Regions from separate parts of the Chryseobacillus diguaensis genome, predicted to be linked through region 2. Evidence: riboswitches for the same ligand, from Rfam matches in the RefSeq annotation. Region 2 holds a riboswitch; the other holds the start of a gene.
What was found. Region 2 has a riboswitch for S-adenosylmethionine ahead of metK (methionine adenosyltransferase). Riboswitches for the same ligand answer to the same signal wherever they lie in the genome.
Positions count from the first base shown of each region.

Region 1: it holds a riboswitch for S-adenosylmethionine, as region 2 does, so the genes downstream of both, ACOT8F_RS04620 (methionine biosynthesis PLP-dependent protein) here and metK (methionine adenosyltransferase) in region 2, are expected to answer to the same signal.

Region 1 is NZ_JBMKNV010000002.1:351,944-367,686, forward strand. It holds gene ACOT8F_RS04520 (CotO family spore coat protein) at 12-623, shown strand; gene ACOT8F_RS04525 (CotY/CotZ family spore coat protein) at 879-1,319, opposite strand; gene ACOT8F_RS04530 (CotY/CotZ family spore coat protein) at 1,579-2,070, opposite strand; gene ACOT8F_RS04535 (spore coat protein) at 2,215-2,688, opposite strand; gene ACOT8F_RS04540 (hypothetical protein) at 2,783-3,067, opposite strand; gene ACOT8F_RS04545 (spore coat protein) at 3,101-3,505, opposite strand; gene ACOT8F_RS04550 (DUF1360 domain-containing protein) at 3,642-4,046, shown strand; gene ACOT8F_RS04555 (hypothetical protein) at 4,122-4,265, shown strand; gene ACOT8F_RS04560 (hypothetical protein) at 4,395-4,616, shown strand; gene ACOT8F_RS04565 (YjcZ family sporulation protein) at 4,725-4,853, shown strand; gene spoVIF (sporulation-specific transcription regulator SpoVIF) at 5,160-5,417, shown strand; gene ACOT8F_RS04575 (VanZ family protein) at 5,508-6,185, shown strand; gene ACOT8F_RS04580 (UvrD-helicase domain-containing protein) at 6,219-8,483, opposite strand; gene ACOT8F_RS04585 (hypothetical protein) at 8,652-8,903, shown strand; gene csaA (chaperone CsaA) at 8,983-9,315, shown strand; gene ACOT8F_RS04595 (YetF domain-containing protein) at 9,336-10,034, opposite strand; gene ACOT8F_RS04600 (YdbC family protein) at 10,184-10,678, shown strand; gene ACOT8F_RS04605 (GNAT family N-acetyltransferase) at 10,947-11,372, opposite strand; gene ACOT8F_RS04610 (YjcG family protein) at 11,372-11,890, opposite strand; gene ACOT8F_RS04615 (alpha/beta hydrolase) at 11,946-12,668, opposite strand; SAM riboswitch class I at 12,850-13,011, shown strand; gene ACOT8F_RS04620 (methionine biosynthesis PLP-dependent protein) at 13,104-14,228, shown strand; gene metC (cystathionine beta-lyase) at 14,236-15,405, shown strand.
Region 2 is NZ_JBMKNV010000003.1:189-15,931, forward strand. It holds gene pckA (phosphoenolpyruvate carboxykinase (ATP)) at 72-1,664, opposite strand; SAM riboswitch class I at 2,027-2,197, shown strand; gene metK (methionine adenosyltransferase) at 2,463-3,659, shown strand; gene ACOT8F_RS05120 (glycosyltransferase family 4 protein) at 3,827-4,969, opposite strand; gene ACOT8F_RS05125 (phosphatase PAP2 family protein) at 5,010-5,567, opposite strand; gene ACOT8F_RS05130 (gamma carbonic anhydrase) at 5,956-6,483, opposite strand; gene ACOT8F_RS05135 (alpha/beta hydrolase) at 6,664-7,461, shown strand; gene ACOT8F_RS05140 (tetraprenyl-beta-curcumene synthase family protein) at 7,464-8,543, shown strand; partial or broken gene ACOT8F_RS05145 (MgtC/SapB family protein) at 8,655-9,326, opposite strand; gene mnmM (tRNA 5-(aminomethyl)-2-thiouridylate-methyltransferase MnmM) at 9,481-10,056, opposite strand; gene mnmL (tRNA modification radical SAM protein MnmL/YtqA) at 10,056-11,018, opposite strand; gene ACOT8F_RS05160 (YtzC family protein) at 11,180-11,443, shown strand; gene ACOT8F_RS05165 (glycogen biosynthesis protein GlgD) at 11,453-11,614, shown strand; gene ACOT8F_RS05170 (hypothetical protein) at 11,690-11,869, shown strand; gene ACOT8F_RS05175 (GntR family transcriptional regulator) at 12,064-12,453, shown strand; gene ACOT8F_RS05180 (ABC transporter ATP-binding protein) at 12,446-13,321, shown strand; gene ACOT8F_RS05185 (ABC transporter permease subunit) at 13,318-14,283, shown strand; gene ACOT8F_RS05190 (ABC transporter ATP-binding protein) at 14,299-14,997, shown strand; gene ACOT8F_RS05195 (ABC transporter permease) at 14,987-15,743, shown strand, end outside.

The DNA of each region.
Region 1 (15,743 bases), on a different contig from region 2:
GGGGTGGAAGCATGATAAAGTCAACTAAAGGGTATGAGGGTAAGCCTCTTATGTATATCGTTCAGCCAGAAAATGTTCAAGTAAAAGCAGAGATGCAGACACTTGTGATTAAAAAATCCGCAAAGTACAAAGCCGCAGAAAAAACTCCGGAAATTAAAGCTGCAGCTGAAAGGGAACTGGAAAGTAAGCCTTCTGAAGCCGCTGAAAAGCTTCCTGAAGCTGCTGCAGAAGCTGAAACACCGATTGTAACGGAAGCTGCATATCAGATCACAGAATCCGCTGAACCGGTGAAAAAGGGGATAGAGCAAGCTTATAACAAAGCAGACGGTGTGCTTAAGGCTGAATTAGTTGAAGAGGCCTTAGAAGAACAAGAGCAAATGGTGGAAAGAAGACCCCGAAAACCGGTCAGCCAGATGAATATCGCTGAAAAAGTGGAATTTGTCACAAACCTCCCTGTCAATATTCCAAGAACACTCTGCCATGTGGAATTTTCAGACGGGGCACGGAGAGGTATTATTCTCTCAGAAGAAGACGGCATTGTAACAATCCAGGCTACAACCAGCTCACAGCCGATTAAAGTCAGGATGGAAGAAATTAAGGCCATCCATCTTCTTGGATTTTAATTAGGCACTTTTTTGACGACTTTCCTGCTTTTTTATTCATTCAGCATGATTAAATTAAGGCTGTTTTCGCAAAGCTTGTTGCTATTCGTATAGTCTTGGAACACGAATAAAGATTAGCTTATTGGCATCTTTTCTTAAAATTCGCAACTGTAATTCTTGCTCTATATTCACTTAAATGGTTGAAAAAACAACAAAGTGTAAGAAAAGAGCCTAAATTAAAAAAAATGGTTCCTGACTTCCAGGAACCATTTTGCATTAATGTGTTCTGTTGATTAAGCGAGGATTCAAGCATTGGATAGCACTGAAGCAGTTCAGGTCAGCTTCAATGCAGAAATCTGATTTTTCAAGGCGGAATACCTGGCAGGCATCATCTTCGCTAAAATCAAGTACATGACGGTGTTCGTCAAATGCAATCAGCAAGCGAAGGGTTGCGCAGCAGCCTCTAATTTTTTCAACACGAAAGAAAATTGTAGTAAAACAATCGCCGGCTTGAAGGCCTCCTACGTTTCCGAAAGCTTTGAAGGGTTTTCCTTTTTGAGTAAAAAGAATGAACGGAATGGTATCACCCAATGTATTTGAAGGAGAAAGCAGGTTTGAAAAACAGCTAGTCGGGCAATTTTCTTCTACAGCATTTTGAAGATCATTAATGTTTTCCACTGCTTCGCATACGCAAGTAAAATGTGTTTTTGAGCTCATTTATTTCCCTCCCATTTAAGTAATTTATCCCTAATAGAATAGGCAGGTACAAGATTAAAGGTGCTAGGAAGAATGCCTATCTTATAAAAAAGACTTTTTTCATATGGTCTTTGGACAAATAAAGAATAAAGAGCATAGCATCAATTTATTAATTTAAAGAATTTACTTCATATATATGAAAGGCATTGCATGAATGTTTAAGAAAAAAGCCACATGAAAAGAGAAAAAAAGACTACCGGTGCCGGCAGTCTGTTTTTTTTTAACCATGATGATGATGTTTTTTCATTTGCGGTGAAACCCGGTTCACCAACTCGGGTGACAAACATTGGATCGCACAGAAGCAGTTAAGGTCTACTTCGATGCAGAAGTCTGTTTTTTCGAGTCCGAAGAAATCAGGGTCACAAGGATCGCAAACGCTGATTGTTTCTCCTTCAACGTTAACCGGTCTTAAAAGGGATAGTGTTGCACAGCATCCTTTTAAGTTTTCCACGCGGAAAAAAATGGTTTGGAAGCAGTTCATGTCATCTGTAAATCCGCCTACATTACCGAAAGCGCTGAACAAATTTCCTTTTTTGTCAAACAGCAAGAAAGGAATTGTATCTCTTCCTGGTGCGCTAGCCGGGCTAAGCAGATTGCTGAAACAGCTGGTAGGGCATGATTCCTCAACAGCATCCTGTTCAGCTTTAATATTTTCAACGGCTTCGCAAACGCAGTTTTCAAAACGTTCATGAGATTTGTGTCCGCAGCTCATGCTTTTCAACTCCTCAACTATAGATAATTGACCTTGGTCTTTAACAACATATGTGTTTATGCCTTGATTGGTGTGGGTCAACGTCACGGTTATGTATGGGCAAAAAAGAAAAAGCAGGGTAAATTCCCTGCTTCTTCGGAGTTCTTACAAAATGCCAACTGAGACAACAAGCGCCAAAAGGATTTGAAGCAAAGCTTGAAGGGAAAGGGCAACTTCTGTGTCTGTTGTGATTACTTCGACATTGCGTGAATTTTCGATAACCAATTTTTGGTTTTGCGATTGTCTGATTGAAGCTCTTTGAAGAAGCTCCTGTGTTACAGTTTCAGCACGCTGAGCGTCAGCAATTGTCAAGTTGATAACAAGGGCAATTCCCACTTGAAGAGCAGCCTGCAAAGATGTAGCTACTTGAGTTTCAGTTGTAGATACTAAGATGTCGCAAGAATCTCTGATGATGATGACTTCGTTAGAAGATTGATCTGTGGTAGACACTTGGTCTGCTTCCTGCTCAACTCCTCTATTGAATTCGTTGCACCATTTGTTTGGGGAATATTCTGCACTTTCAGTCGGATGACATGAACCTTTATCAAGAGCTACCCAAGAATAGGATCTAGTTTCCATTTATTTATTTCCTCCTTTCAATTTACTACATTAAATGATGGTCTGCCGTCTTTGGTATGAGACAAACAACTAAATTTGAAAACCCATTTTTAGTTTATTTGTCATCCTTCTTGTCCTGAAGCATTTCTCTTAAGGTTTTGTTCTTAGGGGCTTCGGACACTTCCTTCGTATCTTCAGTCACTTTTTTGGTTGGGCTGGCCAGAAAACTTTCCACTTTTGTTTGAAGATCCAAAACAACACTTTTCAGCTTTTCCTTCTGTTCATCAGAAAGCTTGCGGCGGGATTCTCCGTCAACATTGTTCTTAGATAATACATCAGAGACGAAAAGCTGCATAAGAGTTGAAGAAATCTCAGTCAGTTTATCCTTGTTCTCAGACATGTTAATTCACTCCTTTTTATAAGTTTAAAAGGGTCAAAGGATTCCAATTTGAACTAGAAGTGCCAGCAAGATTTGAATCAGCAGCTGCAGAGACAAGGCAGCATCTGTATCTAATGTTTGAACCGTTACGTTGTTAGAGTTGATAATAATCAGTTTCTGATGCTGAATTTGCTTAGTAAACGTATTTTGCAGCAGCTGTTCTGTAACCTTTTCAGCTTTTATACTATCTGCGATAGAAAGATTGATTGAAAGTGTTATAGCAACTTGTATGGCTGCCTGGAGAGATACTGCCACTTCATTATTTGTGGTGATAACGGTTATATTGCTGGAATCCTTTATATGAATATATTCTTCAGAGACCTGGATGGTTTCTTCAGCCTGTACAGCTGTTTCAGCTATCTGATCCTCATCTTCATGTGCTGACCTATTAGTAGGCAAATGATTCACTCCTTTCCCTTATATAGTTATTTAATGCAGGGACAGTGCATTTGGAATGGGAAATACATACATTCTTAGCACCCATTTTTGAGGCAAATATGGAATTTGAGCACAAACAGAAGGAAGGCAACATATTTTGAAGGTCTTTTCATACCGTTATAAAGAGACAAAATGGATGGTGAAGCTGATGGAAAACCAATGGTTTATGCTGATTGCCTTTTCAATTGCTGTGTTTCGGCTTACAAGACTATTTGTTTATGACAAAATTACAGCCTTTATCCGGGAGCCTTTTCATCGGGAAGTCATGATGAAGGATGAATCAGGAGAAGAAGCGGTCTACATAGAAATAAAGGGGAAAGGAATTCAGGCATTTATCGGTGAGCTATTGAGCTGTTACTGGTGCACAGGGGTATGGTGTTCGCTGATTTTATATATCGGCTGCAGACTATGGCCAGGAGGGTTTGAGCCTGTTATTATCATTCTTGCCATTGCAGGGCTTGGAGGCATTCTGGAAACTGTTGTTTCAAAGTTATTAGATTAGGACATTCGTGTAGAGCGGGAGTGAGCAATTTTCATAAACTATTTCATATCCATAAGCAGGAAGGTGGGGAATAGTATGGACAGACCAAAAATGAATCCTGCCTCAAATCAAGTTCAATCCAATCAGGGAACGACTTCATTTAAGAAACAAGCATCAGCTGTGAAAAAAAAAGGCTGCGGGTGCGGGAAGAATAAATCAGCAAATTCGTGGAATCGTTAAATCCATAGGGAGTAAAAAGACCATGAAAAAAATTAGCTTCATGGTCATTTTTCATGTAACGGACATTCTCGCAGGCTCAAGTATTATTCAGAACCTGCATATATTATTTTAGCCCGTAAAGGAGTGAAGATGATGGCAAAGCTTGATGAAGAATTCGAAAAAATGTTTGGTAAATTTATAGGAAGACATGAAGGTGTAACAGATAAGAATGAAGACTGGATACAAAAAACTGAAAAAGAGATGAAGGAGCTCGAACAAAACGGAGCAGGTTTTGAAAAGGAAATGGACCGTCTCGCATCAAGCATTGAAGGATGGATTTTAAAAAATCATCCTGATGGAAAAGGATTTTGAAGGGAAATTGCAGGATAAATTCCGCTTATGCCCTATGTGTTTGTCCATACCTTTTATAAACCCCTCACATATATTGTTAGGGAAGAACGAAAGGGAGGTGCTTCGCACATGGGTTATGGATATGGATGTGGTGGTTACGGCGGCGGTTACGGCGGCGGCTACTATGGTTCAACTTTCGTATTGATCGTTGTATTGTTCATTTTGTTGATTATTGTTGGTGCTTCTTTCTACAACTAATGATTTTCCCTCCTTCAATGTTTGTGAAATATGAAAGTACGGGCAAGCGGCCCGTACTTTCTTTACTTAAGGCTCTTTTCTTAAACTTTGTTGTTATTTCTTTCATTTATGTGAAATTAGAGCAATAGGACATTAGAAATTATAAGAAAAGATGCCACGGAGCTAATCTTTAAGCGTGTTCTAAACCCATACGAATTGCAACAATCTTTACGGAAACAGCCTTTATTCAAGACATCAGGAGGCAAGGCTGCACACATTCTAGGCGGCCTCATATGATATACCATCAAGTTAGGAGGTTTTATAATCATGGATAATGGGTTCTTTAAAAGCCTTGAAAAGAAAACCGGCGTTAACATGAAAGAAGTTATTGAACTGGCAAACTCCCTTCAAAATGCTAATTTTAAAGATGAAAAAACGGTTCGTGGTGTTATCCGGAGAGTTTCGCAAATTGCTAACAAACAAGTGCCGAAGGAAATGGAAGATAAAATTGTCAACTCAATTGTAAGCGGCAAAGAAAAGCTTGATTTTAATACTATTTCGAAAATGATGAACAAAGGCAAATAAGGTGCGGGGCATCCTGCCCCCCCGTTTTCTTTTTGAATAAAAAAGTGGTAAATTAATGAATAGATTTCAAATTGCAAGAGGAGTATCCGTGTGAAAAAGTACTGGTTTTTGATTGTTCCCCTGATCTATTTTATTCCAGGGGCTATTGTAGATTTCAGAAACAAATTTGGCAATCCGAATTATGAAAACAGCCATTATTTAATTGGAGCCATGTTAAATTCCTTTCTTATTGAAGGACTCCTTTTCTTTTTAATAAAGAAAACATCCGTGAAAAGGCCTTTAGATGGGTTCATCTTTTTCTTTTTCAGTTTTTATATTGTACAGCTATTCGGAAATGCGCTGAGCTTTCCGCTTACCTCTTTGCTCGATCACCCATTCAGGGGAAGCAGCCTGTTTAGTGAAGGATATCCAATGGCCATAAACCTTGCTCCATTTGTCTTAACGATCCGGACAATTGGAGAAGAGGGAGCACTGACTTTGCTTATTGGAAATGCTTTAATGCTCACCCCGCTTGCCTTCAGCTGCCTCTATTTTGGATGGATAAAAAGCAGTAAAGCTGTCATAATCGCAATGATACTTCTCAGCTTCGCTGTAGAGACAGTTCAATTTATCGAGATGCTCATTTCTTCTTTTTTCTACATAAAAGATTTAAGAACTTCTGATATTGATGATGTGATCCTGAATTCCTTAAGCGGGTTAATAGGTGTGTGGCTATACAAGCTTTTAGAGCCCTATTTTATGAATGAAAAAAACCGGTCTGACAGATAAGTCTGACCGGTTTTTGGGTATTTATACTCTTTTTTAGCCAGGACTGACAGGAGAAAGCAATCGGGATGGTGCGGCTTTTCTTCCGCGCCTGAATAGCGGTACAGATAAAAACAGCTCTTCCTTCGCCCTCGTCATCGCCACGTATAGAAGGCGGCGTTCTTCTTCCAGCACGGAAAAATCTCCGTTTCTTGCAGCCTCTAGCGAGTAATCGTGCGGAATGCTGCCATCGACTGTTTCTAAAACATAAACATATCTGAATTCAAGACCTTTGGCTCTGTGGATGGTCATCAAGCGGACGCCTTCACCGTCCATCTTTCCATCCTTTTTAACAGCTGCAGCAAGTGCCTTCATATGTTCAGCATGATCAAGAAGGTCTGAGACGGTTGTGAATTTTTTAGCGATGACCTTTAAATCTTTAATATCATCTGATCCTTTTTCAATGGAATTGCCTTCATTGCCGCGTTTTTTCATGTAGTCTGCAAAGCCCATCTTTTTTTCAACGGATGCGATCGCCTCGAGTGGAGGGAGATTTTTCAGCCGTTTGAAAATAGGTATGATTTCTTGCAATTTCTTTTTTTGAAAAGCATGAATGTGTTCAATTTTCAAAAGGGCTTCAAGAAGGGAACAATCTTCCAAAATGGAAAGCCCTTTTACTTCGTTCAATATGCTTTGTTTTAAAAAGAGAGAGAAAAGCAAATCATGAAGGGCAGCTGCATCATCCGGGTCAAGGGAAAGTTTGAGGTAAGCAAGCAAGCTTTTTACCATTCTTCTGTCATAGAACGAGACACTTTCTTTTTCAACAGTAAAAGGAAGGCTGGATTGGGATAGCCGTTCAAAAATTGCCCTTCCTGATGAATGAGTTCTATATAAAATGGCAAAATCTGAAGGGTTTTCGCCATTTTTGATTTTTTCCTTCATATCATTCACAATTAGCGTTGCTTCTTCTTCTTCGTCATATGGATAGAAAAAAATAGGTTTTTTACCGTTGTCGAAATGCGGATTCATTTTTTTCTCATATCTGGTTTTGTTTTTATCAATGACTTTGTTGGCAGCTGCCACAATGGCATGGCTTGAACGATAGTTAGTTGAAAGGTGAATGGATGCGGTGCCCGGAAAATCCTTTTCAAACTGCAGCAGATAAGAAGGGTCGCTGCCCCTGAAGGCATAGATGGATTGATCGTCATCTCCTACAGCAAAAACGTTTGCCGCATCACCAGCAAGATTTTTAATCATTTCGTATTGCACTTTGTTGATATCCTGAAACTCATCAATCAGAATGTGCCGAAAGCGGTTCTGGTACTGCGAGAGCAGTGACTCGTTTTCCTCAAGTAAATGCAAGCATTGAAGCAGCATATCATCGAAATCAAATTGGCCGTTCTCTGACTTCATTTCTTCATATCGCTTGTATAAAAAGAGAGCATCTTCTTCAAATTTGTCTTCGCATTTAATATTTTTCGGAGACAGCATGGAGTTTTTCCAGAAGGAAATTTGCTGCAATGCCTGGTCGTACGGAAATTCCTTTTCATCCAGATGCCGTTCTCTTCCAGCGTGCTTTACAAATTGTTCCTTTTGCCAATCCCACTTTATCAGATTCTTTCCATCCCATTTTTCCCTGTCATGGTGAAGAAGAATTTTATAAAAAATACCATGAAAGGTGCCGATCACGATTTGACTAATGTCTTTAGGATCTAATCCGTAAAGTGCAGTCATCCGCTCTTTCATTTCCTTTGCTGCTTTAACAGTAAAGGTAACGAGCATAATCGACTTTGGCCGTACACCTCTTTCTTTTATCAGATGAGCAGCCCTGGCTGTTAACACTCTTGTTTTGCCGCTCCCTGCACCAGCGAGTACAAGGAGGGATTTTTCTTCCGAGGTAACGGCATTGTATTGTGCTTGGTTCATCGTAATTCCCGGCATCACTTCAAGGGCAGGTTCAAGGATTTTTTGGAAGCTTTCGATTACCTTTGCTGCTTGAGGAGATTTCCATGCTGGAGAGGGGAGTGTATCCGCTGTTATAGCTCTTCCTTTAGGAATGCGGAAGCCCCCTGAGCGTTCTTCATTAACAGGAGCATGTTCTTTCTCTAAATGGCGGCATTCTTCTATACATGCCGAATCCTTCTGAACCCCTGGGTGATAAAAGGAGGGCGACTGATGGATTTCCATTTGAAGCCTTAAAGCTTTCCCGCAAGAGGGACATGATAATCTTCCTGTTTGTCCCAATTCATATATACGCTGATACTCTTCTCTAGGAAGAGAGGACAAGCGAATCAGTTTTTCATCGTTTTTAGCAAAAAACATTTGGAGTTCACTCCCATAAATTGCCTATGCGCATCGTATTAATTTAAAAAATAGATATATGTAAAATTAAAAACAGACAAAGATAATCTTATCAAAAGGATTCGAAAAGGAAAAGCAAGTTTTGGAGAGAGCGGAAAAGGGTAAGAATCTTTAAGGAGTGTGATCAGGATGAGTTTTGTAGCGCCAATTCAAATGGATCAGTACATTCAATATGCGAACCGGACCGTAAATGATAAAGCAGATTATGCCTCAATTTCTAAAGTTTCCAGGATTCAGTTAAACGGAAGACACATTGAGGAAGACCGGAAAGAAGAAACAAGAAAATTTGCCCATATTCTAGAGAAAATAAAAAGAGAACCCTTTAAAAAAGTTCCTTCAACTGTAACAGGAAAGGGCTTTGTGATTCACGAGATCATTTAACCAGTTCTTTATACCTAAAAATGTCAGAATATTAGGATTATTAGTTCGGATGCAGCGGGAGAAAGGATGCAGTTGACCTGTGGCAGAAATTAAAGATTTTTTAAAATTGGATGTCAGGATTGGTACTGTATTAAAAGCTGAATTTTTTCCAGAAGCTAAAGTACCTGCGATCAAAATGACGATCGATTTCGGACCTGAGATGGGGACAAAACAAACAAGCGCTCAAATTACAGAGCGGTATACACCTGAAAATGTTGTAGGGAAACAAATAACGGCGATTGTTAATTTTCCTCCAAGAAGAATCGCTGGATTTAAATCGGAAGTGCTTGTTCTTGGCGGTGTGCCTAATAAGGGGGATGTTGTTTTGCTGTCTCCAGATGAAAAGGTGCCGAATGGAACACCTATTGCATGATACATAGAAAAGGAGTGCCCCTAGTTACCGGGCGCTCCTTTTTCATCGGATTCCTGAACATGAAGACCTCCGTCCTGCCGCCATTCAGCAAAAAAGACATCTTTTGAGGAAAAGATCTTTTTCTTAGCTAATTCAGCCATGAGCCACTCTTTTGTCAAGTTCGCTTCATCAAGATTATCTTCTTGAAGCTCGCCATCCAGAATCAGTGTATAGGGAAGAGAAGGCTCTGCAGGATGAAAAGAAAAATCTTTTCGGACAGGATAATCATACTGTGCTTTTTTCATAATGCTGATGCTTCCGTCAGTTTCAAGAATGGCATGTTGAATTTCTCTCAAGGAAAAAACACCTTTTGACCGGACCATATGCTGCACCTGGTTAATATCTATCTTTTCTTTTTTTAGATTTTCTTTTACAAGTTTGCCATCTTTAATAATAATGGTCGGACATCCTTCCAGAACACTTCTCGTTGCATTAAATTTCTGGGTAAGAAATTCCACCATGTAGATGAGTAATCCCCAAATAACAATCGCGAAAATGATTTCTGAAATTCCGATATCTTTATCAAAAACCGCATTTCCGACGAGTTCTCCTAATACTAGGGCTGAAATAAAGTCAAAGGTTGTTATCTGGGTTATCTGAGTTTTTCCAAGTATCCTGGATATAATGAACAAACAAATAAAGCCGAGAACCAGTTCTAATGCTATTCGAAAGAAATCCATTCATATCACCTATCCATAGCGTGTACGATAACAGGATATTTAAACCAGTTTTTTAAACAGGATGGAAAAATAAATGAAGCATTGTTTAAATAAGTGTTTAACTACTGGAAAAGAGGGAGTATTTTTGAAAGGGAAGGGAGAGAACCTATATGCTGATCAAGTGGATACAGTGCAAAGTTAGCAGCGGGCAAAAACAGCTTTTTTCAAAAGCTCAGGAGGAATGGGCAGCATTAGAAAAAGTAAAGGGGTTTATTGGACAAGCTGGCGGATGGAGTCTGACATCTCCTGATGAGGCTTGTATCGTTTCATTATGGCAGAGCCAGGAGTCCTATGAATATTTTATGAAGCAAGAGCATGATGAAATCTTCCTGAATAGCGGCCAGAAATCAACCTATAAAAGGATCTCAGTGTCTCTATTTGAAGGACCATCCTTCACCCAATTGAGCTCCTTTGAACATTTGAATTTTTTATTCCTATCAGAGGAAAAGACTGATTTAGATGAGACAACCCTCTGTTTAAACGGAAAAAATAAAAAGAACGGAAGAAATATCTATATTTCGATCAGCGAGTTTCCCATCAATCCAATTGAAAAGGGAACGTCAGTTGAAATCGAAAAAAGATGGACCGTTCTTAAAATGCACTAATAAAGTTTTTTAGTGTAGCTTTCAGCCAAATTCTTCTCAATATTTTTTTGAGAAGTGTTCGAAAGTCTGGCATGATGAAACAGAATTTCTGGTGCAGATGGAAGGGTATCCCATATGTAGTAAAGAGCGCTAGCAAAGAGTAGCTTCGTGGCACCTTTTATTAAAATTTGCAGAAATAATCTTGCACTGAATTTGCTTATTTGGATGATAAAAAAGTTTAAGAAAAGATCCTAAAAAACAAAAGACAGCACAATGCTGTCTTTACAGTTTAATTGAGGCGCTTTTTTGTCATTGTTACATGAGGAATGCCGGCATCCATGAATTCATCTGAGACGACCGTGTAGCCAAGCCGTTCATAAAATGGAACAGCCTGCGTTTGTGCATTGAGCTTGAAGGCTGGGAGATTCGGTGCGGCAATATTTTCGAGTTCGTTCATGATCATTTTACCGGCGCCTTTTCCTCTGTACTCTTCAAGAATACAGATGCGTTCAAGCTTGCCATAGCCGTCTGCTTCCCGAATTCTCCCTGTGCCTACCGGCATATTTTCATCATAAAGGACTACATGAACGGCCCTCTCATCATGTTCATCCAATTCTTCTTCTCTTGGCACATTCTGTTCCTCTACAAATACCTTGAAGCGTACATCAAATGCATCTCTTAACTCTTTTTCATTTTGTACAACTGAAACGCGCATTAAGCTTCTCCTTTACCAAGAATATAAGTCTCGTATACTGTCCAAGACCCGTTATCCAGCTGATAAAGAAGATGGAAGCGGTCAATTGTTTCTTCGTAATGAACCTCAGTCATTTTCAAGCTGCCCAAAACATCTGAATGCTCCTGTTCAGAAAGATTTTGGCCAATGGTTATATGAGGAACGAAAGAATATTCTTCTTCGCCTTCAAGGGTTCCCTGATGAAGAAGCTGACGCAGTTTTTCGAGTTCTTCGGTCGGTTCAACCTTAAAATAAATCACACGGTTAACAGGTTCAAAGGAGCTGAACTTTTTAATGGTGATTTCAACAGGGTCTATCTGTTTCCCAACTTCACGGAGCTCTTTTGAAATAGCATTAATGTCCTCGTCATGCGCTTCAAAAGGGGCTCTTAGAGTTAAATGCGGCGGAATCAAAGCATAATGAGGGTCATAGCGTTTTCGATAAGAATTCGCCAAGTCTTGTAATTTTTTTGATGGGAATAAGGCTATCCCGTACTTCATACGTGTTCCCTCCTAATGTAGAAATTCATGTAATGTAAAATTTAGCCTGTCTTTTTTATAGCATCGCTTTTAACGTTTTTTCCAAAAGCGGCTGCCAGTAAGTCCAGGTGTGATCCCCTTCAAATTCTTCATAAGTATACGAAAATCCTCTTTTTTCGAGTAATTTTTGCAATTCCCGGTTAGGAGTCACAAAATCTTCATGAGTTCCCTTTGTTGTTGGCACATTGGTTTCCCTTTCCCCTATTTGGTGATAGATCGATAATTTCGGTTCCCCTTTAAAAGAAGAAACGGCTTCAAGCACTTCGGCGTTTACTAGAGGGGACTGCAGGATCACTTTACCGAAAATATTCGGATAATCAAGTCCCGTCATTAAGCCAATAGTAGCTGCGAGGGAATCACCAATAAGTGCCCTGCCTTGACCAACTTGATAAGTAGGAAACTCCTTATCCAGAAATGGAACAAGTTCATGTGCAAGAAATCTTTTGTAAGCGGCAAACTGGGAACCATCGGGATGATATTTTTCCCACCGGTTGTTCCTGTCGATGTAAGGTACACCTACGACAATCACATTATCAATTTCTTTGCTTTCCATCAACTTTTCAATCAGCCGGGGAACCCTTCCAAGCCTGAAATAATCCTGGCCATCCTGGGCAATCAGGAGGGTATATTTATAAAGCGGGGAGAAGGTTTTCGGCAAATAGGTTAATATCGTCATCTCTTCGTTTAATGCTCGCGAAAATAATGAAGTCTCTTTTACAATTCCTGTCTGCTTCTCCATTCCAAATCCTCCAAGCTGCAAATATAGTATGAAACGCTTTCAACATTTTAACATGAAATAATAAAAAATGCTTTTTGCACCATCATCATAATAGAAAATAAAGAATCTTTTCATGAAACACTTGAAAAAAACATAGATTTCCTGTAGAGTTATACAAAATTCATATTTTTCTAAATGTTACATCTTATCAAGAGAGGCAGAGGGACTGGCCCTGTGAAGCCTCAGCAACCGGTCAAATGAAGTAAAGATTTGCTTATTTTGCACGCGCAATGCGTCAGAGTATAGATCTCACTTCATTTGCCAAGGTGCTAAATCCAGCAAGCAGATGCTTGGAAGATAAGAGGAAGCCGCCTTGTAAATAAAGCCTTCTTCTTAATCGAAGAAGGCTTTTTTGATTTTTGAATGAAAACAATGAAAAGGAAGAGGGATATTTATATGAACCAGCGTATTGAAACTATTCTTGCACAAATCGGAAACAGAAGTGATCAGGTAACAGGTGCTGTGAATCCTCCCATCTATTTAACAACCGCATATCGCCATACAGGTATTGGAGAATCCACAGGGTATGACTATGTAAGAACAGGCAATCCGACAAGAAATGTAGTGGAAAAGGCGATTGCAGAGCTTGAAAATGGAGATAGAGGATTTGCCTTCAGTTCGGGGATGGCTGCTATTCAAACGATTATGGCCTTGTTTAAGAGCGGTGATGACCTGATCGTTTCTTCTGATCTTTACGGCGGCACTTATCGTTTGTTTGAACAGGAATGGCGAAAATACGGTTTATCCTTTCAGTATGATGACTTTTTCGATCTTGATGAAACCGAAAAAAAGATCACAGCTGACACAAAAGCCATTTTCCTGGAAACACCAACAAATCCGCTTATGCAGGAAGTTAATATAGAAAAAATTTCACGTCTTGCGAAAGAGCATGATCTTCTGGTGATTGTCGATAACACATTTTATACACCAGTCCTGCAAAAACCAATTGATCAAGGCGCCGACATTGTTATTCACAGTGCAACAAAATACCTTGGCGGCCATAACGATGTTCTGGCAGGACTTGTAGTTACAAAGGGCGCAGAGCTGTCTGACGAAATGTATGTTCATCAAAATGCTATTGGAGCTGTTCTGTCTCCTTTTGATTCCTGGTTATTAATCAGAGGGTTGAAAACATTGTCCTTGAGAATGGAGCAGCATAACCGGAATGCCAAGGAGCTTGCAGCGTTTCTTGAAAGCTTGCCGGAAATTGCAGATGTTCTTTATCCAGGAAAAGGCGGAATGCTTTCGTTCAGGGTTCAGCATGAAAAGTGGGTAAATCCTTTTCTGAAAAGCTTGAAAACCATTACCTTTGCGGAAAGTCTTGGCGGTGTTGAAAGTCTTATTACTTATCCTGCAACGCAAACCCATATGGATATTCCAGAAGAAGTACGCATTGCAAACGGAGTCTGTAACAGGCTGCTCAGGTTTTCAGTAGGAATTGAACATATTGAAGATTTGAAAGCAGATTTACAGCAGGCATTTGAGAACATAAAGGAGGCTGAAAAAATTGAGCAATACTGATTGGTCTATGCAAACCAAGCTATTGCACAACAAACATAAATTTGACAGTGAGACAGGGGCTGTAAGTGTACCGATTCAGCATGCCTCAACCTTTCACCAAATGGACTTTGATTCTTTCGGGAAGTATGACTACAGCCGTTCAGGAAATCCAACAAGGGAAGCGCTGGAGCAGGCGATTGCAGAATTGGAAGGGGGGGCACGCGGTCTTGCTTTTTCCTCAGGAATGAGTGCTATTTCCACTTCATTTCTGCTGCTTTCGCAAGGGGATCACGTTTTAGTATCAGAAGATGTTTATGGAGGGACATTCCGGATTGTGTCAGAGGTGCTAAGCCGCTTTGGCATTGAGTATACGTTCACGGATATGACGAATTTGCATGATGTGGCATCTAAAATCCGTCCGAATACGAAAATCATCTACATTGAAACACCATCTAACCCTCTGTTAAAGGTTACAGATATAAGAGGCATCGTGAAGCTTGCAAAAGCAAATAACTGCTTAACTTTTTTGGATAATACGTTTTTAACACCAGCGCTGCAGCGGCCGCTTGAGCTTGGTGTCGATGTTGTCCTTCATAGCGCTACAAAGTTTTTATCCGGGCACAGTGATGTGGTGGCAGGGCTTGCTGTTGCACGAGACGCCGAACTGGGCAACAAGCTGTATAAGCTGCAGAACTCTTTTGGAGCAATTCTAGGGGTACAGGACTGCTGGCTTGTCTTAAGAGGATTGAAAACATTGCATGTGAGACTGGAACAATCAACGGCATCAGCAAGGAAGGTAGCGGAGTACCTGTCAAAGCAACCTGCAGTTGAAGAGGTTTATTATCCAGGATTAACGTATCATCCCGGATATTCCATTCAGCGTTATCAGGCTGATGGGCCGGGAGCTGTGCTGTCATTCCGCCTTGAAAATGAAGCTGCCGTAAGAACTCTTGTTCAAAATGTAAAGCTTCCTGTTTTTGCAGTTAGCCTTGGTGCAGTTGAAACGATTCTTTCCTACCCGGCTAAAATGTCACATGCAGCCATGCCGAAAGCAGAGCGGGATGCAAGAGGAATCACAGATGGCCTGCTTAGACTGAGTGTCGGTTTGGAAAAAGCTGAGGATCTCATAAAAGATTTTGAAGAAGCATTAGAAAAAGTTCCGGCGAAAAAGGCTCATTATCTCGCAAAAAGCAGATGACCAATTGGTTGTCCGCTTTTTTTTTTGGCTCAGTTAAAGCTTAAGGGTGATTTTTACACCTTATTGTTGATTGGAGCGGTTGCTGAGACTCCTGCTTAGAATAGCGTGTCAAGGGAGACACACAGCAGGAGCAAAGCAACGAGGAGGCTCTAAGGTAAGCCCTCTAAAGCTTGAGTGCCTGCTAGCTGAATCAGCAGCCAAGTCTAACAGTTTTTTTTAGAAAGGCTGTTTTCGCAGAGATTGTTGTTTTTCGTACATGCTCTTATCACGCATTTAGACTAGCATTGGGTCATCATTTCTTAGAGTTTTTGCCATACCAATGGTTTCGAGTACTAAAT
Region 2 (15,743 bases):
CGCACTGAACCTAGCTCCACTTATCATCGGCTTCAGGTCACATGCTGATAGGCAGGCACCTTGTGCTTTTTTTATAACTGGTATGACGGTCCGCCAAACAATTCAATGTCAGAAGGAACACTTGTGAACTTTTTGAAATTTCGATGAAATTGTGCCGCCAGTTCTTGAGCCTTTTTCAGATATGCGTCTTTATCATCCCATGTCGCAGAAGGGATGAGAATTTCACCAGGTACTCCAGGGACATGCAGCGGAATCTTCAGGCCGAATATTTCATCTGTTGATGTTTCGGCATTTTGAAGATCACCTTCAAGAGCCGCCTGTACCATTGCCCGTGTATATTCAAGCTTCATCCGTTTGCCGACTCCGTATTCCCCTCCGGTCCAGCCAGTATTGACAAGGTATACTTCTACTTCATGCTCTGCAATTTTTTCACCGAGCATTTCCGCATAAACATTTGCTCTAAGCGGCAGAAATGGTGAGCCGAAGCAAGTAGAGAAAGTAGCCTGTGGCGATGTAATGCCTCTTTCCGTACCTGCAAGCTTGCTCGTATAACCGCTCAAGAAATGGTACATAGCCTGTTCTTTCGTCAGCTTGCTGATTGGAGGTAGTACTCCGAAGGCATCAGCAGTCAAAAAGATAATCGTTGAAGGATGGCCTGCAACACTTGGCTTTAGGATGTTATCAATGGCTTCAAGAGGGTAGGCTGCACGAGTATTTTCTGTGTAAAAAACATGATCGTAATCAGCCGCTCTTGAATCATCATCCACAACCACGTTTTCTAAAACAGAACCGAAACGGATGGCATTATAAATTTGCGGTTCTTTTTCAGCAGAAAGATTAATGCATTTCGCATAGCATCCGCCTTCAATATTGAAAACGCCTCTGTTTGACCAGCCATGCTCATCATCTCCGATTAACTTGCGGCTGGCATCAGCACTGAGTGTTGTTTTGCCTGTGCCGGAAAGTCCGAAGAAAAGGGCCACGTCTCCCTCCTGGCCAACGTTTGCCGAACAGTGCATCGGCATGATTCCCTGTTCAGGAAGCAAATAGTTTATAATGGAGAAAATGGATTTCTTCATTTCTCCTGCATATTCAGTCCCTCCAATTAGGATGGTCCTTTTTTCAAAGGAGATAATAATGAAGGTTTCTGAATTTGTTCCGTCTGTCTCAGGATCTGCTTTAAAGTTTGGAGCGGAGATAATCGTGAAAGGGTTCTCATGTTTAAGCAGATCATCACCCTCCGGACGAATGAAAAGCTGATGGGCAAAAAGGTTATGCCAGGCAAATTCGTTCACAACCTGGATCGGCAAGCGGTATCTTTCGTCGGCACCTGCAAAACCTTTAAATACAAACAGCTCATTCTTTTCCTTTAAGTAGCTGACAACTTTGATATACAGTTTTTCAAAAGCCTCTTCTGTAATCGGCTGGTTTACTGTACCCCAGTCAACTTTATCCTCTGCAGAAGCTTCCTTAACGATGAATTTATCACGGGGCGACCGCCCAGTGTAAGCGCCTGTAGTTGCGCGAATAGCTCCAGTTGAGGTCAGAACAGCTTCATCTCTGGATAAAACCTTTTCAACGAGCTGTGGTACAGATAAGTTGTGAAAAACATTTTCTCCAGATAGTAATTGTGCAAGCTCATTTGTGATTGTAATTGTATTCATCCACATACCCTTCCTTTGCTTGGTAGTCACTGCTCTAATCCTATTTGTACCAATAATTAGCACTATTGGTCATTTACTCATAAATAGTATAACACATTTAAGTGAATAATCTATACTAATTAATGCGATTTATGCCAAAGCTGTTCATTTGGTACGACTAATTATCAAATCCCATGTTTAATTGGTTTTTGGGACAGGTTTATGTTTTATATAATAAATCATCTCATTAATGTTTTCTGCAAATTCATAGAAAAACCTTTAAAAATTTCTCTTTTAATAGAACCTTCTAAAAAAAATAGGGCGTGTCATTTTTTGTTGACAATTGACAGAACTCTGGGGTAATATATGACTTTGAACGGATTCTCTTATCCCGAGCTGGTGGAGGGACAGGCCCTATGAAACCCAGCAACCTGGTTATCGAAAAAAAACGCTTTGGAATGGCAGCACAAAAAATAGTGTGTGCCAATGAAAAAGCCTTTTTTCAGGCAAAGGTGCTAATCTGAGGCAAGGCAACAGGCCTTGAACGATAAGAGCGAAAGGCAGACTACAATCCCTTTCCTCTTTAGGAAGGGATTTTTTTGTACTTCTCTTTTCTTACAAAGCAGTTAGGCAAGCTTTGCAGAAAAGAGTTAGATGAAAAATGCTCAAGGATTTATCTGATTCCAAATTATAACCAGACGTTTCAATCTAACTTTTCATTTTAGAAAGATCGTTTAAAAGGTAAAGATAAAAGGGAATGAGTTCCGTCTCAGCAAGAAATCATGTAACCAAAATAAATGAGTCAAAGGAGGAAACAGAATGACAAAAAATCGCCGTCTATTTACATCAGAATCTGTTACGGAGGGACATCCGGATAAAATTTGTGACCAAATTTCAGATTCCATTCTTGATGCCATCATTGCAAAAGATCCGAATGCGCGTGTAGCTTGTGAAACATCCGTTACAACTGGCCTTGTCCTCGTTAGCGGAGAAATTACTACAACAACCTATGTTGACATTCCAAAAATTGTCCGTGAAACAATTAAAGGAATCGGCTATACTCGGGCAAAATACGGATTTGATGCAGAAACTTGTGCTGTATTGACTTCCATCGATGAACAGTCTGCTGACATTGCAATGGGAGTGGACCGCGCTCTTGAAGCAAGAGAAGGACTAATGACAGATGCTGAAATCGAAGCAATCGGTGCAGGAGACCAGGGCTTAATGTTCGGTTATGCCAACAACGAAACAAAAGAATTGATGCCTCTTCCAATCTCATTAGCTCATAAGCTGTCTCGCCGTCTTACAGAAGTACGCAAAGAAGAGATTCTTCCTTACCTTCGTCCAGATGGTAAAACACAGGTTACAGTTGAGTATGATGAGAACGATAAGCCTGTTCGTATTGATACAATTGTTATCTCTACTCAGCATCACCCTGAAATAAGCCTGGAGCAAATTCAGCGGAATCTGAAAGAGCATGTGATTAAACCAGTTGTTCCTGCAGAGTTGATTGATGAAAATACAAAGTATTTCATTAACCCTACAGGCCGCTTTGTTATAGGAGGTCCTCAAGGGGATGCTGGTCTTACTGGCCGTAAAATTATCGTAGATACTTATGGCGGTTATGCTCGCCACGGCGGCGGTGCATTCTCTGGTAAGGATGCTACTAAGGTTGATCGTTCAGCAGCTTATGCTGCACGCTATGTAGCTAAGAACATCGTGGCAGCAGGTCTAGCAGACAAGTGTGAAGTTCAGCTTGCATATGCCATTGGGGTTGCTCAGCCTGTTTCCATTTCGATCGACACTTTTGGTACTTCAAATGCAACTGAAGAGCAGCTTGTTGAAGCAGTTCGCGAAAACTTTGACTTGCGTCCTGCAGGCATTATCAAAATGCTTGATCTTCGCCGTCCAATTTATAAACAAACAGCAGCTTACGGACATTTTGGCCGTAATGATCTTGATCTTCCATGGGAGCAAACAGACAAAGTGGAAGCACTGCTTGCTTCCGTTAAATAATCGTCTTACATCCAAAAGCCTGGGAAAAAAATTCCCGGGCTTTTTTGAGTCCACTGAAATATTCCCGGTACGAAAAAAGCCTTTAGCCAATGTAATACGGCCTGAGGCTTTTTCTAAACAGTCATTTTTTGAAACATGATCATGTATATAAGCTTGGAATAATGGCGTTACGCATAACGAACTTCATCAAGCTCAATCAAAACATCTTCGTATTCTTTTAAAAGTCCGTCAAAAATTTGGTCCCATGTCTGTGAGAGAGCATATTTTCTGGCATGATATTTCATTTCCTTACGAAGACCTTCATTGCCCAGCAATCGGCCGATTGTTTGAATGAAATCTTCTGCATTTCTTGGTTCGCATAATGAACCGGTTCTGCCTTCTTGTACGATGTTCTTTACACCGCCTGAATTTGCGCCAACAACTGGCGTTCCGCAGGCAAGAGCTTCCAGTACAACATTTCCGAAGGTTTCTGTTGGAGATGGAAATACAAATAAATCAGAACCCGCGTACAGTCGCGCAAGATTTTTGCCGCTTAAATAACCGGCGAAGGTCATATTATCCGGCGCCTGCTTTTCCATCTCGGTCTTGGAAGGACCATCTCCGACAATGACCCAATGAACTTTGTCTTTCATGGATGCCGGGAGCTGATGGGATATCTTCATCAGTGTTTCAATATCTTTTTCAGGAGCGAGCCGGCCTACATATGTTAAAATATATTTTTCTTTAATGCCGTATTCATGATGAAGATCAAGATCTTCAAAATCGGGCTTGAATAGGGAGCAATCAACCCCGCGGCCCCAAATATGAAGATTGCGGAAACCCTGTTTTCTCAGCTGATCCTTTGTTTCCATTGAGGGAACAAAAATTTTCTGGAACGGTCTGTGAAACCAGTGCATATACTTCCATAAAAATTTCGAGAAAAATTGCAAATCATAATAGTCAAGGTATTGATCAAAATCTGTATGATAAGAGCCTACAACTGGGATATTCAATTTTTTCGCATAGTGCAGTCCGCAGAATCCGATGTTAAAGGGTGTAGCTATATGGATGAGGTCAGGCTGAAATTTCTGAAGCTCTGCCTTGACCTGAAGCATATTGGGCCACGCTACCCTGCATTCCGGATATAAAAAGAACGGGAAGCTGGCAAATCGGTGAATATGACTGGAAAAAAGGGACTCCTGTGTGCTTTCAGGAGCGAAAACTTTGTATTCATGTCCCTTTGTATCTAAATAATCAGTGAACCGTTTTAATGTACGCGCAACTCCGTTAACATCAGGAGCATACGTATCTGTAAATAATGCTATTTTCAATTGAATCCCCCCAGAGCTTAAGATCGGACCAAATCTCTTTTTAGGACAACATCTGGTTTGAAATAATCTGACTTACGGCCAAAAAGCTTAACATGCTTGTGGAAGTTCCCAGTAAGAAACCTGCAAGAACATCCGACGGGTAATGAAGGCCAAGATAGATCCTTGAAAGGCCAACGCTAATTCCAAGCGGGATCAGAACAATAGCAAGACCGGGCATAAACATAAGGAGCGGGACAACGATTGAAAAAACCGCTGTAGTGTGCCCAGAAGGGAATGAATGATCCTCCAAAGGATTTGCAGGAACTTTTGTTTCATGAAGTGTGATATATGGACGCTTGCGCGGGTAGAGTTTTTTCACGATGGCAACTGGTATATGGCTGAGCGCAAGAGCTGCTGCACTCGCGATTCCTGCAAAACGCAACGCTCCTGAAGTAAAAATAATAAGGAAGAGACAAACAAAAATGGTTGAAGCAGCTCCGCCGACATGAGTAATATTCCTGAAGTAAAAATTCAAAGCTTTACGGTCAAAATGACGGTTCAAGCTGCGAAACAGTCTACATTCAAAATGATACATGTTTGCAATGAGTTTAGTCTTCATCATAGATGCTCCTTTACCCCTTTTCTTATCATTGTAAGTTAGAAATATTTAGTTAATAATAAGATATTGTAAAGAATTCCAATCATTTCTTTGCAAATTCTTTAAAAATTTTTAGAGAAGAGTAAAAAGGGTTTCTTTTTATGTTTTTCGTCTTATGAAGCGTTTTTAAAAAAGACTGTTTTCGCAGAGATTGTTGTTTTTCGTACATGCTTTTATCACGCATATAGACTAGCATCGGGGCATCTTTTTTTAAAAGTTTTTGCCATCCCAATGGTTTCAAGGACTATATATAGAATCATGAGCGACAAAGCTTAAGAAAAGAGGCTTAAAAAAGCCGGTGATTTATTTTATGAATCATCCGGCAATGATAACATAAACATAAAGCCTTTTATGAAGAATGAGTTATAGAATTGGTGTTTTTATACAACTGTCCTTTATCAACGTATTCCTGCCGGATCCGGTTCATATCTTTTAAGTCCTCTTCCGTCAGGGTTCGGACGACTTTGGCAGGTCTGCCGAATGCCAGGGTGCCAGGAGGTATTTTTTTTCCTTGAGGAACTAAGCTGCCTGCACCTATAAAAGCACCCTCGCCTACTTCGGCACCATCAAGAATAATGGAGCCCATGCCGATAAGAGCATGCTTTCTAATAATGGAGCTGTGAAGGATGACTTGGTGGCCCACAGTAACCTCGTCTTCAATAATGAGGGGATTATCAGGACTTTGATGAAGGCAGCATTGATCCTGAATGTTAACGCGGTTTCCGATGATGGTAGGGGCCACATCTCCCCTGATCACTGTGTTGAACCAAATGCTTGACTTATCACCAATTTCAACATCCCCTGTAATAGTGACAAAGTCAGCAATGTAAGCTGAATCGGAAATTTTGGGGATGATTCCTTTGTAAGGATAGATCATTTGAATATTCATTCCTTTCAAATTTGTGATGCTTTCTTTATAATAGCAAATATTTACACAGGATATCAGGTGTCTCTTAAAAGGAAAACCGTAAAATCATTTGCTTTTAAAGAGATTTACATAAGAGTTAAACGCTCTTAATAACAGCAGAAAATTTATAACAGCAGGAGAGTGGATACGATGTGGAAATGGCTGGCTGAACGCCCGAAAGGTGTAATTGTTGCCGTACACGGAGCAGCAGAACATCATAGAAGATACAGATGGCTGATTGAGATGTGGCGCTGTTCGGGATATCATATTATTATGGGAGATCTTCCCGGCCAGGGTACGTCCACAAGGCAAAGAGGCCATATAGACTCTTTTGATGAATATATAAAAGAAGTGAATGATTGGATTACAGAGGCCGGCAAATATGAGCTCCCCGTGTTCCTGCTCGGGCACAGCATGGGCGGATTGATTGTGATCAGGTCTCTTCAGGAAAAACATCATTTGCTGAGCGGAGTGATCCTTTCATCCCCATGCCTCGGAATTGTCAATAAACCAAACCCTGCGCTTGATTTACTGTCAAAAGGATTGAATATGATTACACCTTCTTTCAGACTGAATTCGAAACTCAGCATCGATATTGCGACCCGCAATAAATCAATCCGTGATGAGGATGAAAATGACTCGCTGTACGTTACCAAGGTTTCAGTGCGCTGGTACAGGGAATTAGTAAAAGCTATCGAAGAAGCTCATACAAAAATCAAAGACTTTCCTGATGTCCCGGTTCTGCTTATGCAGGGCGGAGATGATAAAATAGTAGAGAAAATGGCAGTCAGATCCTGGTTTAACCGGCTGGATGCTCTGGAAAAGTCCTACAAAGAATGGAAAGGCTTCTACCACGAGATCTTTAATGAACCTGACCGTGATAAAGTATTTAACATGGCAAAGCATTTTGCAGATTCACACTTGCCGGAAAGTGAATGGAGTGAATAAGTATGAATATCCCGGGGAATCCTCTTGGGTTAATGACAAAAGTCTATAGGGAGGTATTCCCGATTGTTCATGAATATCTCGGAAATTGGAGGGAAAAGGCTGAAAGCATTCCCGACCCGGAGCTTAGAAAACAGGCATTGGCAAGTATAGATTCTAAAAGCTTTCACTGCGAGGGCGGAAGTATTCTTGCCATTCTTTCTGGCCCTTATTTGAGAGAGTGCATTGAATTTATTGTTGCTTATCAGACCATCAGTGATTATCTCGATAATTTATGTGACAGAAGTACAAGTCTTGATCCTGTCGATTTTAGAATGCTTCATCAGTCGATGCCGGATGCTCTGACGTGCGGTGCTGAAACAAAAAATTTTTATCAATTCCGAACAGAGCAAAATGATGGCGGCTATTTAAATGATCTCGTTTCAACGTGCCAGCGGATCCTAAGGAATCTTCCTGAATACGATCTGATTAAAAGCCATCTGCTTGAGCTTTCCGGCTATTATTGTGATCTTCAGGTACATAAGCATGTTACATTTGAAGAACGGGTTCCCCGTCTGGAAAACTGGTTTGAAGGGCATCGAAAGCAGCTGCCTGCTATGGAATGGTACGAATTTTCCGCATGCGCCGGTTCGACATTAGGGATTTTCTGTTTAGTTGCATATGCCTTCCAGCAGTCATTTAATGAAGATATGGCTCTTAAAATCAGAGACAGCTATTTCCCTTACATTCAGGGGCTGCATATTTTGCTTGATTATTTAATTGATGAGGAAGAAGACCGGATCGGCGGTGATCTGAACTTCTGCAGCTATTATCCAACACGCGAAGACATGATTGACAGAATGCAGCATTTTATCAGTCAGGCTGATACAAATCTGGAAGGCATCCCTCATGAAAGCTTTCACAGGCTGATTAACAGGGGCTTGCTTGGAGTATATTTATCAGACAATAAAGTAGCAGGGCAAAGGGATCTTAACAAAATTGCCCGAAGACTTTTAAGGCATGGCGGTACCACCTCTCTGTTCTTTTATTTGAATGGAAGAGCTTACAGAACCATACAGAAGTTCTCATCGAAAAAAAGCTCTTAACTATCCATGTGCTTTTTTTAGCACAGAAAAACAAAAGGACTGACTCTGCACGCAAACAGAGTCAGTCCTCTTTTGTATTTTGGAAAGGGCATTATCCAGCCAATTCAATTTCTACAGAAAGAACACCCATCTCTCGTATACTTCAGAAGTATGAAGGTCTTCAGCAGTCATGAGTGCAAGTTCAACTTTTCTTGCCAGATCATCCTTTTGATCTCTGATCCGAATATATTTTATATTCAGATTCTCTTTTTTAAGTTCAAAAAGGACATCTTGGATATTCTTTTCCTCACCTACGAATATTTTTGCTTTCATTTCTTTTTGCCTTAGCGTCTTTGGACCAAATTTTTTTAGGAACGGTGCAAGCAAATCGATGGAAAGAATCATCATAATGGTCGCAGTAACGGCTTCTATATAAAAACCGGCTCCAATCGTTATGCCCAGGCCTGCAGCGCCCCAAACGATGGCAGCCGTTGTTAAGCCGCTGATCACTGATCACATCATTGTTCTTCCTAAAATAGCACCAGCACCGAGGAAACCAACACCTGAAACGATCTGGGCAGCAAGACGAAGAGGATCCATCGGACTTTTATAGGCTTCTGCAAAGGTATAGGCTGACTCAATGGATACTAATGTCAGCAAACAGGAGCTAACCGAGATAATAATGGTTGTTTTTAATCCTAAAGGCTTTTTCTTGATTTCCCTTTCAAACCCTATGATTAATCCGACTGCGAAGGATAAAAATAACTTAATAATGGCTTCTTCATGGCTTATAATGGATGGCATAAAAACACCCCCTTAATAATTTTTATGTTGGAATAGTTGTTTGAATTTCCTTCTATATATGCTAAACCTGCTTAGCATCACAATAAAACGCAAAAAGCTGTGGAATGTCTTCCATCAGCCAGGTACTGCCTATCGTTTTGCATCATCCGCCTCTTTATCCTCTCTTTTCGATGGCAATGATAAAAGGCGGATTGTTCTTTTGATTAATAAATCCGTACTGCATGACGTGTGCCTTTGTTTGATCAAGCTCCTGTACATATGATAACAATTCTTCTTTTTCGGCCTGTCCTTCTGTATGGCCGTGATAAACCACGAGCACAATCATTCCTGCTGGCTTCATTAAACGGAAAAGCTCTCGTATCGCTTGTATTGTTGTATTTGGCTTTGTAACGACAGACTTATCACTGCCGGGAAGGTAGCCCAGGTTAAAAACAGCTGCAGCAACTCTTCCTGCATGCGCTTTTTGAATGACTTCGGCTGCGTTCTCATGTCCGGTCTGAATAAGAGTCACTTTGTGGTCCAATTTATTTAAAACGAGCTTTTCTCTTGTTGCATCAATCGCCTCTTTTTGAATATCAAAGCTGTAAACATGTCCGTTATCACCTATAAGTTTTGCCAGAAATAATGTGTCATTTCCTTTTCCGGCAGTAGCATCAACCGCGATGTCTCCCTCAGAAACAGCTAATGACAAGAGTTTTCTGCAAAAAGGAAGAATGCCATCAAGCTTCATTAAACGCCAGTCCTTTCAAGGTTGTAATACCGGCCCTGATAGCTGTTCCTTTTCTTCAGCTCTTCATCAATAGCGTTTAATACACTCCACTTGTTCACACTCCACATTGGGCCTACTATTAAATCGATTGGCCCGTCACCGGTAATTCGGTGAATAATCATCTCAGGAGGCAATATTTCCAGCTGATCGCAGACAAGACTCACATATTGATCAAAGGACAAAAATTCAAGCATCCCTTTTTCGTATTGTTTAACCATTGGAGTGCCTTTAAGCAAATGAAGCAGGTGAATTTTAATCCCCTGGACATCGAGCTTTGCAGCCTCTCTTGCCGTTTCCATCATCATTTTTTCATCTTCCATCGGCAATCCGTCAATAATATGTGTACAGACACGAATACCATGCTTGCGGAGTTTTTCAAGGCCTTCTTTATAACAATTGAAGTCATGGGCTCTGTTAATAAGGTTCGCTGTTTTTTCGTGAACCGTTTGAAGGCCAAGTTCAACCCATAAATAAGTTCGCTCATTCAGTTCCGCCAAATATTCAACGACATCATCCGGAAGGCAATCAGGCCTTGTCGCAATAGAAAGACCAACTACATCCTCAAGACCAAGCACCGTTTCATATTTTTGACGCAGTACTTCAACAGGTGCATGAGTATTCGTGAAAGCCTGGAAGTACGCCATATACTTTCCATCTTTCCATTTATGATGCATTTTTAATTTTACTTCATTAAATTGTGTCAGCAGATCATCAGCCCGGTTTCCAGCAAAATCACCGGAACCTGCCGCACTGCAAAAAGTACAGCCTCCATGAGCGACTGTGCCGTCCCTATTAGGGCAGTCAAATCCGCCGTCAAGAGCTATTTTAAATACCTTGTGGCCAAAATGGCAGCGAAGATGATAATTCCATGTATGGTAACGTTTATCATCACTTGCGTATAAAAAAGGATTGTACTGATTCAAATCAGCAGCCTCCTAAAAGGATTTTTTTTATCAAAATATGGTAACATAAATTTCCCCTGAAAACAATCAAGCTGCCATAAATTTAAAAGGGTAAAACCATCCTGCTGCAGCAAACTAATGGTGAAGCTTTTCGCTTCAAAGGCAGAAGGGAGATGCTTTAGATGGCAACAAGACAATCGGTTTCCGATCACTTGAAAATGTGTTCTGAAACACTTCAATATGCGGAAGAACAGTTCAAGAGCGGATGTATGCAGGAGCATTATAACGATACAGAATATACAAAAGCTCAAACAATGCTTGAAGATGCTGTGAATGACATTAATAAGCTTTCCTTAAGTTCCAATGAACAGCAGCGTGAAGAACTTTACCGCATGCGTCTTCAGCTGCAGGAGCTCCAAAATAACATGATTCTCCAAAGCCATTAGGAGGCTGACATGAAAAAAAGATCCAAGCAAAACAATCCTGAACAAAAAACAAAAAACGGCAGCAAGCATGATTTCGAAGTTGGTCAAGAAGCCATTGCTTTAAACGAAATTAAGGGAGCTAATGCCAAAACCAGCCAGCCTATCAAATCAAAGCAGCATACAGAGAAATAGCCATATTCCGGGTAAGCCCTCACACTGGTTTGCCGCCGCCTTCTAAAGGGAATCACAAAACTGGAGGCGATGAAAATGGATGTAAGAAGTTTTATCGTACAATATACAGATAAAGATACGCTGGAAAGAGTTTTTGCAGGCCCTGTTTTTCCTACAGAAGAAGAGGCTTTTCAAAAGCAGACTGAGCTTGAAGAACAAGGCCACATTGACGTGGTAGTAGAAAGCGAAAATGATATCGAGCAGGATAGGGAATAGAAGAGGATGCAGCCGAACAAAAGGCTGCATCCTTTTTTATTGACTAAAGAGAAAAATCGAAAACGATTCTGTTTTTATATAAAATTTTCCAAAACGGATTGACTTTTTATCAAATATCTCATAATGTATTAAGTGTATTACTTAATATAATACACTTAACACATTAAAACCAATTGGAGAAAGAAGGGAGATCGATGATCCAAATTGATCCTCGGAGTTCAACCCCTATCTACGAGCAAGTTGTTCAGCAAATGAAGGAGCTTTGTCTTAAAGGGGCTTTAAAACCTGGAGATAAGCTGCCTTCTGTGCGTGAGCTTTCAACCATTATTGTCGCTAATCCAAATACAGTCGGAAAAGCATATAAGGAACTTGAGCGGGAAGGAATCATCGAAACGCTGCGCGGAAGAGGGACCTATGTTTCTGAAACCGCGGCAAAAAAATTGGATGAGGGGAAGATTGAGATGCTAAAAGACCAGCTGAAAACTCTGATCGTTGACGCGGTTTATGCAGGAATAGATATAAATGAAATTCATGAATGGATTGATGATATTAAAAAAGAAGTGGGGGGGCAAAAAGATGCTTGAAGTTAAAAATATCTCTAAAGGGATGAATGGCCAGCTTGTCCTTGATTCGGTTTCTTTTACTCTCTATCCCGGAGAAATATTCGGTTTGCTCGGCCGAAATGGATCAGGAAAAACCACTCTTCTTCGCATCATTCAGCAAATCCTATTGCCGGATGAGGGCGATGTATCCTTCGAAAATGTTTCAGTTGGAAGCCATCCCCTAGTCAAGAGAAAAATCATTTATATGCCTGTGCAGAACCCCTTTTACGAAAGATACTCATTCAAGGAATTAGCTAAGCTGTACAAAAGCATTTACCCGGATTTTGATCAAGCTTATGCCGAAACGCTGATGAAACGGTATAACCTTTCTGAAACAAAAAAATACAGAGAATTGTCAACAGGACTGAAAAAACAATTTTCATTAGTAATGGCGTTTTCTTCAAGACCGGCAGTTATATTGCTTGATGAGCCGACAGATGGAGTTGATGCTGTCACACGGCACGACATTCTGCAGCTGATGATTGATGAAGTAGCAACAAGAGAGACAGCCATTCTGATCACATCGCACAGACTTGAAGATCTGGAGAGAATTTGCAGCCGCATTGGATTTCTGGAAGATAATCACCTGACAGGTTTGGCAGATATGGATGAGCTGAAAGGGGATTTTACGAAAGTTCAGTTTGCCATTGAAGAAGATGTGCATGATTTGCTGCTGGAAAGAAGAATACCGATTCTAAGCCATACTGGAGTATTTTATACGGTTCTGCTCGATAAAAATGATGCAGGCAAAAGAGAATGGCTTCATTCCATCAAACCGAGTATATGGAACGAAATGCCGGTCACTCTTGAGGAAGTCTTTATTTCAAAGTTTGGGAGGAAGCACCAATGATAGGCACAGGTTTATTTTTAAAAGAATGGAAACAGAATAAGGCCGTCATATTTCTATTGTGGCTCGTGCTTGTTGTTGAAGTTCCCTTTCGGATCTGGTCGGCTTATTCATCCCATCTGCAGCTGCTTAAGTTAAACCAGCCAGTTGATCCAGTCTTTGCTTTTAACTTTTCACATAATTCGTTTATAGGAATTTCCATGTACGCTCTCATCATTTTTCCCATTTTGCAGCTTGGTATAGAACGGTCAAGAGGGACGTTTGATTTTTCGCTATCGCTTCCTTATTCCAGAAGAAGGCTATTCATGACAAAGTGGCTGAATGGCGTACTTAGCATCATCATTCCTGTGCTCATTTCTTACCTTCTTTCAGCAGCCATTTTTCAGTTTACACATGCTAAAGTCACTGGCTTTCATGACTATTACCTTTTGTATCCGTCTTGCCTGCTTATGTTTTACACGCTGATCTTTGCAGCAGGCTGTTTAACGGGAACGAGCTTCGCTCAAGGACTTGTTGCTTTCAGTGTAATGGTTTTGCCGGTTCTTTTCTTCACGCTGCTGATGGCAAATGTGAACGTTTTTACGCATGGAGCGTCGTATATAGAGCTTGATAATCAGTACAAGTGGGTACTGAAGTATTCCCCAAGCAACTCCCTCATTTTTAATGGAGAAGGATTTGCCAGCCCGGTTGTACCGCTTGTATATACTGTCATATTTTCTCTCATTGCCTATTTTTCTTTTGTGAAACAGCCTATAGAAAGAAACGGTTATTTCTTTTTGTGGAAAGGAATAAATCATCCAGTTCAAATTATTGTGATCCTGCTCGGGGTAATGGGATTCGGCAGTGCGGGCTACTCTTTTTCATCTGGACAATATTACGGCTATTTTATCGGTGTTTTGATTGGAGCGGCTATAGGCTTAGCAATAGGATACTTCTTGATTTACCAAAAATTTAAAATTAATTAAAGGAGGAAAACGAGAATGATTCAAATAAAAAATCTGTCCCATTCCTTTTTTATCGGGAAAAAGGGGAAGGAAGAAGAAATTCCAGTATTGAGAAATATTACGCTGGAAGCAGAAAGAGGAGAAATTGCTGCTATTGTTGGGCGGAGCGGCTCTGGAAAATCAACACTTCTTAATCTTATTTCTGGCTATATGAAACCCTCCGATGGCGAGATCATGATCGAAGGCCAAAACGTTACAGATTTCAATGAAAAACAATGGGCGGAGTTCCGCTTAAATCATTTTGGCTTTATATTTCAGAGCTTTCAGCTCATCCCCAGCCTCACAGCCTTTGAAAATATTGAAATGCCGTTAACCTTAAAAGGCGTATCACCTGCAGAAAGAAAATCAAGGGTGCTTGAGATGCTGAATAGGCTCGGACTTGAAAAACACGGAAGTCATTATCCAAGTGAGCTTTCAGGCGGGCAGCAGCAAAGAGTCAGTATTGGCAGGGCACTGATTTTGAATCCTGAAATAATCCTGGCAGATGAACCAACAGGAAGCCTCGATTCTGAAACGGAAAATGAAATTCTGGATTTGATCAAGGAACTCAACAAGGAAAAAAACATCACCTTTTTTATCATTACTCATGATGATGAAGTTGCGAAAATCAGCGGCAAACAATTCCGGTTAACAGATGGAATTCTAGAAAATAGGGGTGAAAGAGTTGAAGTTTAAAGATCAAATCAGTCTTGTCAGAAGAAATATGAAAAAAAACAGGCTTCGCGTATTCATGACTGTCCTTGCTACAACAATGGGCTGTGCTTTTCTGATCGTGCTTGCTTCGGTTGGTTTTGGTTTGCAAAAGTCAGCAGTGAACGAAATTGAAAAACAGCAGATCCTGACCGAGATATCTGTGGCAGGGAAAGAGAAGGATGGAAAAAAGGAAGCCAAAGTTGGTCCTAGCGAAATCCAAAACATTTCGAACGTGGATGGGGTCAAGGCTGTTGTACACCGCATTTTTATTGGGACAGACAATCCTGAAACAAGTCCTGCCATTACATTTAAAAACAGAAAAAGCAATGATATCCGCCCCTTTTTAACTGATATGAAAGAAGAAACCAAAGCGGATCTCACCCTTGAAAAAGGACGTCTTCCCAAATCACCCGATGAAATTGTGGTCGGCTATCATTTTGGAAAAACGCTGCTGACGGAAAAGGAGAAAGCGGCCTATCTCAAACATATCCAAAACCCTGACACCGAAGATTCCTATCAGGACCCTAAAGGGTTTACAGGCAATTTACTGAACCAGACAGTCAGTTTAGATGTTGTCAAAATGATTAATGGGAAAAAAGAAACTAAGACCTACCCCTTCAAAATAGTCGGAATTGCCAAAAAACCGTCGCTCGAATATGTCATGGATACAAATATTTTAATCAGTGACAAAAATCAGCCTGCCTTCGAGGCCTTCACTGGTGAGAAGA